Sphingobium yanoikuyae: one gene and its partner. The protein of the gene in region 1 binds, or shares a complex with, the protein of each later gene. Links are inferred from orthologs where the notes say so. Each region holds a gene or a part of one and is shown on either strand. Other genes may lie near its edges.

Region 1 (4,255 bases):
ACAGGCGGCAGAGCGAGATCGCCATGGTGCCGATGCCGCTGGTGCCGCCATGGACCAGCACCCGGTCGCCGCCGACCACATAGGCGCGCTCGAACAGGTTGGTCCACACGGTGAACAGGGTTTCGGGCAGCGCCGCCGCCTCGACCAGGTCATAGTCCGCGGGCACCGGCAGGCACTGGCCGGCCGGCGCAATCGCATATTCGGCATAGCCCCCGCCCGGCAGCAGCGCGCAGACGCGCTGGCCGACCAGCATGTCGGCGGACCGGCCGGCGGCGACGATCGTGCCCGCCACTTCGAGTCCGGGAATGTCGGATGCGCCGGGCGGCGGCGGATATTTGCCCTGCCGCTGCAGCACGTCGGGCCGGTTGACGCCGGCGGCGGCGACGCGGATCAGCACTTCATCCTCGCCGGGCACCGGCACCGGCCGCTGTTCGGGCACCAGGGCGTCGGGACCGCCCGGCACCGGGATGCCGATGGCCGTCATCTGCGATGGAATCGTGAAACTGTCGAGGATCATATGTGCCCCCCCGGGCCAGAGATATTGCGCCGCACCCAAAATCGACGGACGGAGCTTCGCTTCTTATTGACAGACTAGCCTACAGGGTCAACATTACCCTTTATGGACATGGACAATGATCTGCCGAGAAAGGCCGATGATCCGCTGGCCCAACTGCTCCGACAGGATCTGGGTCCCCTGTCCGTTGCGGAACTGGAAGCGCGCATCAGGGCGCTGGAAACCGAAATCACCCGCACTCGAACAAAAATTGAAAGCGCCGTTAACCATAAGGCAACTGCCGAGGCGTTATTCAAGCGATGAACCCGCGCCTCGCCCCTGACGGCCCGACCAAGGGCTCCACCGGGCATGGGCAGTCTGGCAATTCCGGCGGTCAGGGCCTCTCCCTTGAACCGTCGTCGAGCAATGCCGACATAAGGTTCAAGTCAGCCCCTAACCGGGGCCAGGAGTAGAAAAGACATGCCATCTTTCGCAGCCGCCCTTGAAACCACCCTGCACAATGCGCTGACCCATGCGTCCGAGCGCAAGCATGAATATGCGACGCTGGAGCATCTGCTTCTCGCGCTGATCGACGATGAACATGCGTCGAAGGTGATGCAGGCGTGCGGCGTGGAACTGGGCGAACTGGCCGATGCCGTCACCCAGTATCTCGACACCGAACTTGACAGCCTGAAGGTGGAGGGCGCCAGCGACCCCTCGCCCACCAGCGGCTTCCAGCGCGTCGTCCAGCGCGCCATCCTCCATGTCCAGTCGTCCGGCAAGGATGAGGTGACGGGCGCCAATGTCCTCGTCGCGCTCTTTTCCGAACGCGAATCCTATGCCGTCTATTTCCTGCAGCAGCAGGACATGAGCCGCCTCGATGCCGTCAGCTACATCAGCCACGGCGTCGGCAAGGGCACGCCCACGCCCGAGCGTCAGGAGACCAAGGGGGCAGCCGAGGAGGAAAAGAAGGTGCAGGACGGCAAGGGCAAGAAGGACAGTGCCTTGGAGCAGTTCACCGTCAACCTCAACGAGAAGGCGGAACGCGGCAAGGTCGATCCGCTGATCGGCCGGTCGTCGGAAGTCGACCGCACCATCCAGATCCTGTGCCGCCGTTCGAAGAACAACCCGCTTTATGTCGGTGATCCGGGCGTCGGCAAGACCGCGATCGCGGAAGGCCTGGCGCGCAAGATCGTCGAGGGCGAAGTGCCCGACGTGCTCAAGGAAGCGGTAATCTACTCGCTCGACATGGGCGCGCTGCTGGCCGGCACCCGCTATCGCGGCGACTTTGAAGAGCGGCTGAAGGCGGTCGTCACCGAACTGGAGAAGATGCCGCATGCGGTCCTCTTCATCGACGAGATCCACACCGTCATCGGTGCCGGCGCGACCAGCGGCGGCGCGATGGACGCCTCGAACCTGCTGAAACCGGCCCTGTCGGGCGGCACGATCCGCTGCATCGGGTCGACCACCTACAAGGAATTCCGCAACCATTTCGAGAAGGACCGCGCGCTGCTGCGCCGGTTCCAGAAGATCGACGTGAACGAGCCGTCGGTCGAGGATACGATCAAGATCCTGACCGGCCTGCGCACCGCGTTCGAGGAGCATCATCACGTCAAATATACGCCGGACGCGATCAAGGCGGCGGTCGAGCTGTCGGCCCGCTACATCAACGACCGCAAGCTGCCCGACAAGGCGATCGACGTGATCGACGAAGTCGGCGCGATGCAGATGCTGGTGGTGCCCTCCAAGCGCAAGAAGACGATCACCCCCAAGGAGATCGAGGCGGTCATCGCCACCATGGCGCGCATCCCGCCCAAGACCGTGTCGTCGGACGACAAGAGCGTGCTGGAATCGCTGACCACCGATTTGAAGCGCGTCGTCTTCGGCCAGGATCAGGCGATCGAGGTGCTGTCCTCCGCGATCAAGCTGTCGCGTGCCGGCCTGCGCGATCCCGACAAGCCGATCGGCAACTATCTCTTCTCCGGTCCCACGGGCGTCGGCAAGACGGAGGTGGCACGCCAGCTCGCGACCCTGCTCGGCATCCCGCTGCAGCGGTTCGACATGTCGGAATATATGGAACGCCATTCGGTCAGCCGCCTGATCGGTGCCCCTCCGGGCTATGTCGGCTATGACCAGGGTGGCCTGCTGACCGATGCCGTCGACCAGCAGCCGCACAGCGTCCTGCTGCTCGACGAGATCGAGAAGGCGCATCCCGACCTGTTCAACATCCTGTTGCAGGTGATGGACAATGGCCGCCTGACCGATCACCACGGCAAGACCGTCGATTTCCGCAACACCATCCTCATCATGACCACCAATGCCGGTGCGTCGGACATGGCGAAGGAATCGATCGGTTTCGGCGAACTGACCCGCGAGGATGTGCAGGAAGACGCGGTGAAGAAGCTCTTCACCCCCGAATTCCGCAACCGCCTCGATGCGATCGTGCCGTTCGGCTATCTGCCGCCGGAAATCGTCGCCCGCGTCATCGACAAGTTCGTGCTGCAACTGGAACTGCAACTGGCCGATCGCGACGTCCACATCACCCTGGACGAGGACGCCAAGGCCTGGCTCACCAAGAAGGGCTATGACAAGCTCTATGGTGCCCGCCCGATGGGCCGCCTGATGCAGGAAAAGATCAAGCAGCCGCTGGCCGAGGAACTGCTGTTCGGCAAGCTGGTCCATGGCGGCGAAGTCCATGTCCATATGAAGGATGAGGCCCTGGCCTTCCAGATCACCCCCGCCGCGCCCAAGAAGGGCGGCAAGAAGGGCGGCAAGGCCAAGGCGCCGGAAGGCACGAAATAAGCGGCTTCACAAACCCATGGGAAAGGCGGCTCGAGAGGGCCGCCTTTTTTTATTCCTCCCCGGCACGGGGAGGGGGACCGTACGCAGCACGGTGTGAAGGGGCACGCGCCACAAAGAGCCGCATCCCCGCGCCGTTACTCCCCCCTCTTTTGCCGTCATTGCCGCACAGGCGGCTAGCCCTCATCCACTATCTCCGTGCCTCCGCGGCTCCGCGCGAAAATGAATCACGCGGAGCCGCGGAGAAGAAAAGGGAAGGCCAACTTGGGTGAGTTTGAGACGGTCTGCTTTTGGAGAGATGACAAGCGATAGCCGACGATGCGCGGAAAAGTCGTTCGGCAATAATCACTTTGTTGCGGACATCGGCAACTCAAGTGTATCAAAATGCACATGTGCCGATATCGCTTAGCCCGTTTCATTTCGTTCATATTGAGCATCGCTGCGCTTTTTTTCTATGCGCCTTTTATATCAAAGGCGTTTGAAGAGATTGGCTTTTTGCGCTTCTTGCCGATTGGGATATGCCTCATTGTCGGTTTCGTCTTTACGCTGAGATGGATTGAAGACAGCATTGAGGGGAAGCGAAATGCGTCACGAGAGGTGCATAACTCGAATTTTCCTGTGCCCTCAGTGCGCGCCTCTGGGTGGGGCGATACCCTGATCGCATCTGAGACATCTATTGATGAAGCCTTTGAAACCACAAAGGGACGTAGGGACGGCATCATTGGTGTGGTCGATGAGGATCGCAATCAACTTATCCTTCAATGGAACAAGAAGGGTTGGGGTATAGAGTTAATTCCCAACGGAGAGCGCGTTCGCAAAATCGCTGTTAAGACTAATAATAAATTTTCGGGCAAAGAGATAGGGGTTACTGGTTTTCTTGGGGCTATTTTCAAAAGCCCTTCTGGAGATTCATTTGACCATCAAACGGCGCAGGATGTCGTCCGATCTTTTTTTGGATGGGGC
Region 2 (4,179 bases), 4.1 Mb from region 1 along the record:
TAGCGGTTCGCGCCCTCGCACAGATAGGCGATTTCCTCGGCACTGGCCTCGATCGGATCGACGCCATCCTGATGATCGCGGTCGGTGGTGCCGATCAGCGTGTAGAGATGCTGATAGGGGATGGCGAAGAAGATGCGGCCGTCGGGCAGCTGGAAGAAATAGGCCATGCCATGGTCGAACAGGCGCGGCACGACGATATGCGATCCGCGCACCAGCCGGATGAGCCGATCGGCGCGGCGATCAGCCCGATCCAGCAGGTCGAGCACGGCGGGACCAGTGGCATTGACCACGACCCGCGCATGGAAGGTCTGCGCCTGCCCGGCCGCATCGCGCGCATGGATGCGCCAATGATCGCCGGCCTGCTCCAGCCGCAGCACCTGCATGCGGGGGCGGATATCCGCGCCATGATCGGCGGCGTCGCGGGCATTGAGGATGACCAGGCGGGCGTCGTCGACCCAGCCGTCCGAATAGACATAGGCAGGGCCGAACCCCGCCCGCAGCGGCGCGCCGGCGACATGCTGGCGCAGGTCGATCGCCTCCGTCGCCAGCAGGGCGCGGCGACCACCAATATGATCGTAGAGGAAGAGGCCGAAGCGCAGCAGCCAGCGCGGGCGCAGCCCCTCGACCCAGGGCAGGACGAAACGCATCGGCTGGATGATGTGCGGCGCGATGCGCCACAGCCTTTCCCGTTCAGCCAGGGATTCGCGGACCAGGCCGAAGGCCCGATGTTCCAGATAGCGCAGCCCGCCATGGATGAGCTTGGTCGAGGCCGAGGAAGTGCCCTGTGCCAGGTCGCCCCGTTCGAGCAGCAACACGCTGGCCCCCCGCCCCGCCGCATCGCGCGCGATGCCGCACCCGTTCACCCCGCCGCCGATCACGGCAAGGTCGTGGATGAAAGGGGCCGTCTCCTGCGTCACGCCGCCCTTCTAGCGGCAAAATGCTGCCCCCGATATTAACGAAGGCAAGATCGTGAAAATTCATCCGGCCAGCCCCATGCGCGATAGCCCATGGTGCCGGCCGGATGTCTGCGAGCCCCCGCGCTCGTCAGAAGGGCGCGCCGTCAGGCGAGGCTGTCGACCACCAGACCGCTATTGCTGCTGCTCGTGGCGCTGCTGGTCGATCCGTAGAGCGACTGGCTGAGGCTGGAGCGGAGATTTTCGAGGAAGGCGATGATCGAATCCAGCTGATCGGTGGCGCTGGTCGCGCTCGTCTCGCTGGTCGTGCTGTCGTCATCGCTGCTGTCCTCGACCGGGCGCGGCGGCGGTGGGCCGCGCATGCCTTGCGGCCCCTGCATCCCGTCCATGGCGGCCAGGCCGTCGATGCTCATCTCGTCGCCAGACGACGCCTCCGCGCCGCCCGGTCCCTGGGCAAAGAGGCTCTGCAACTGCGCCGCCTGATCCTCGGTCAGGGTGCCGGCCGACACCTGCTCGTCGATCAGGGAATCGATCCGATCCTTCATCGAGGACGGATCAAGCCGTGAACTGCCCGAACTGGCGGAGCTGTTGAGCGCGGAATCGATGGAATCGAGCGCGGTTTCGAGCGCGTCGCCATCCGTTTCCGAGATGGAACCGGCCTCCACCGCGGCGTCGATGCGATTGGTCATCGACATGCGCGGCGATGGCGGCATGGTCATGCTGTTGTAACTGCTGATAGTCGTCATGCTGGAAGTCCCCACTTCGTTTAGCGGGACCATTCATGCCGAATAAGTCTGAAAAAACATTGTATTTCAATCATGTAATTGATTGAAATAGAGGCGCTACACTGACCAAGAAAAGGTTAAGCGCGCGCCCTTACCCGATGATATCAGGCCTTTTCCAGCGTGCATTGCAGCGGATGCTGGTTCTGCCGGGCGAAGTCCATCACCTGGTTCACCTTGGTCTCGGCCACTTCATAGCTGAAGATGCCGCACACGCCGACGCCGCGCTGATGGACGTGCAGCATCACCCGCGTCGCTTCCTCCATGTCCATGCGGAAGAAATGCTGAAGGACATGCACGACGAACTCCATCGGCGTGTAATCGTCATTCAGCATCAGCACCTTGTAGAGCGACGGCTTCTTGGTGCGGGTGCGGGTACGCGTGGCGACGCCGATGTTCGGGTCATTGTCGCCCGTATCGTCCTGATCCGGACCGGCCCTGAAGGGCGCGCCTGCCGATGCGTTGAAGAGATGGTTCATGATGCAGAAGAATATGGCGATTTGTCCTGCCAAGGCAAGGGGGCCGACCGCATGCCATCGCTGCGTAACCACGTTTCCCCGGCGAGAAAAAAGGCGATGCTCCGACCGGAGCACCGCCCTTGTTCGTCATCCCGGCCGGATATCGGCCCGGGAATTCGGCTGTGAAATCAGCCCGCCTCAGGCGGCGAGCGACTTCACCTTGTCGGTGACCAGGGTCACGCGCGCGGTCAGCGGCTGGCTGATGTCGCCGGCCAGCTTCATGAAGGCTTCGCTGCTCTTGGCGGCTTCCTTGGTGAACTCGTCGAAGCTGCTCGACAGGAACTGGCTCTGCAGCTGGAAGAATTCGGTCGGGGTCTTGGCGGTCGAGAAGCTCTTGATCGAGGCAGTCGCCTTCTCGAAGCTCTTGCGGCTGTAGTCGACGGCTTCCTGGCCCAGCGTCTCGAAGCCCTTGGCCGCGATCTTGCCCGATTCCACCAGCGCTTCGACATTGCCCTTGGCGATGTCGCTCAGCTCTTCCATCGCCTTGGTCGACTTTTCGACACCGGCCTTCGCCTTCTCATTCAGGTCGGCATAGGCCGTTTCCATCTTGGCCTTGGTATCTTCGGCGAACTTCTTACCGGTTTCGAGGATATCGTTCATGATCAATGTTCCTTCCGTGGCAGGCAGCGTCTTCGCTTTGGTCTTCGGGGCGGACACAGGCTCCGGAGCCACTACCGCCTCAACATCTTCAACAATCGGTTCGGGTGCGGCATCCACCGCCGTCGTCGCCGCGACCACCGCCACCGGATCGGCAACGGGTGCCGGTTCCGCAGCAGGGGCTTTAGCAGCAGCAGCGACCGACGCCGGCTTCTTTGCTACCGGCTTGGGCGCGGACGCCTTTGCCGGAGCAGCCTTGGCGACGGGTTTGCGCGGGGCAGGCTTTTTGGGCGCGGGCTTTTCACCCAGGGCGGACTCAGCCGCCTTGAGTGCCTCACTGGCAGACAAGGTTGCGGAACCGCTTTTCGCGACCGGCTTGGCACGCGCAGACTTAGGGGTAACGGCCATCGACCATCCTCCGTTTGTTGCACTGCACAATAAGCCTTATCCCAAAGGATTACAAGGCCCATTGTGCAGTGCAACAAATCAGACATATTGATGGCTTGGCACTGATCAGCGGCCAATGGGGAATGGCTGAAATCCGCGCCTCTAACGGGCTTTTACGTAACGTCCGGGCGCATCTTCTATTGCCCGAAGCTTGCCGCCGCCCGGCTTGCGCGCGCCGCGGACAGCCACCTCGCGCGAATCGATGCCGCGCAGCCATTCGGCCCAGTCGGGCCACCAACTGCCCTTGGTCTCGCGCGCAGCTGCAACAAAATCATCCAGCGTCGGCTGCGGTGCATCGGCGGTCCAATATTGATATTTCTGCGCGACCGGCGGGTTGATGACGCCGGCGATGTGGCCCGAGCCTGCCAGCAGGAAGCGCACCGGCCCGGCGAGATGCTCGGTCAGTTTCCACACGCTTTCGAGCGGGGCGATATGATCCTCCTTGCCGGCCTGGACATAGGCGGGGGTGTGGATCTGCGTCAGGTCGATCGGCGTGCCCGCGACGCTGATCGCGCCGGGCACCACCAGCATATTGTCGCGATAGAGCTGAGTCAGATAGTCGCGATGCCAGCGCGCCGGCAGGTTGGTGGTGTCGCCATTCCAGTAGAGCAGGTCGAAGGGCGGATAGTCCATGCCGAGCAGGTAGTTGTTGACCACATAGTTCCAGATGAGGTCGCGCCCGCGCAGCAGGTTGAAGGTCGCCGCCATGTAGCGCCCGTCGAGGAAGCCGCTGGAGGAGAGACGGTCGACCAGCTTCATCTGCTCGTCATCGACGAACAAAGTGAGGTCGCCGGCCGCGCTGAAATCCACTTGCGCCGTGAAGAAGGTCGCGCTCGCCACCTTGTCGGCTTCGCCCCGCGCCGCCAGCAGCGCCAGCGTGGCGGCCAGCGTCGTGCCGGCCACGCAATAGCCGATGGTGTG

What was found.
Region 2: the proteins of clpA (region 1) and clpS are in contact, whole or in part, in a solved structure (PDB 1LZW), measured with the Escherichia coli proteins. The link is inferred for Sphingobium yanoikuyae from one-to-one orthologs.

What each region holds. Positions count from the first base shown.
Region 1 is NZ_CP139979.1:801,023-805,277, reverse strand. The notes cover bases 591-3,634. They hold clpA (ATP-dependent Clp protease ATP-binding subunit ClpA), read left to right. Parts: upstream 591-973; coding sequence 974-3,295; downstream 3,296-3,634. Other genes in these bases: U0025_RS03760 (DUF1192 domain-containing protein), read left to right, coding at 620-817. Outside these bases: U0025_RS03765 (NAD(P)H-quinone oxidoreductase), read right to left, coding at 1-517; U0025_RS03750 (hypothetical protein), read left to right, coding at 3,722-4,255. UniProt on the Escherichia coli protein: ATP-dependent specificity component of the ClpAP protease. It directs the protease to specific substrates. It has unfoldase activity. The primary function of the ClpA-ClpP complex appears to be the degradation of unfolded or abnormal proteins.
Region 2 is NZ_CP139979.1:4,906,877-4,911,055, reverse strand. Bases 490-3,457 are described here. They hold clpS (ATP-dependent Clp protease adapter ClpS), read right to left. Parts: upstream 2,176-3,457; coding sequence 1,804-2,175; downstream 490-1,803. Other genes in these bases: U0025_RS22880 (PHA/PHB synthase family protein), read right to left, coding at 3,361-3,457; U0025_RS22885 (phasin family protein), read right to left, coding at 2,353-3,219; U0025_RS22895 (hypothetical protein), read right to left, coding at 1,061-1,660; U0025_RS22900 (glycerol-3-phosphate dehydrogenase), read right to left, coding at 490-917. Also shown: more of U0025_RS22900, read right to left, coding at 1-489; more of U0025_RS22880, read right to left, coding at 3,458-4,179. UniProt on the Escherichia coli protein: Involved in the modulation of the specificity of the ClpAP-mediated ATP-dependent protein degradation.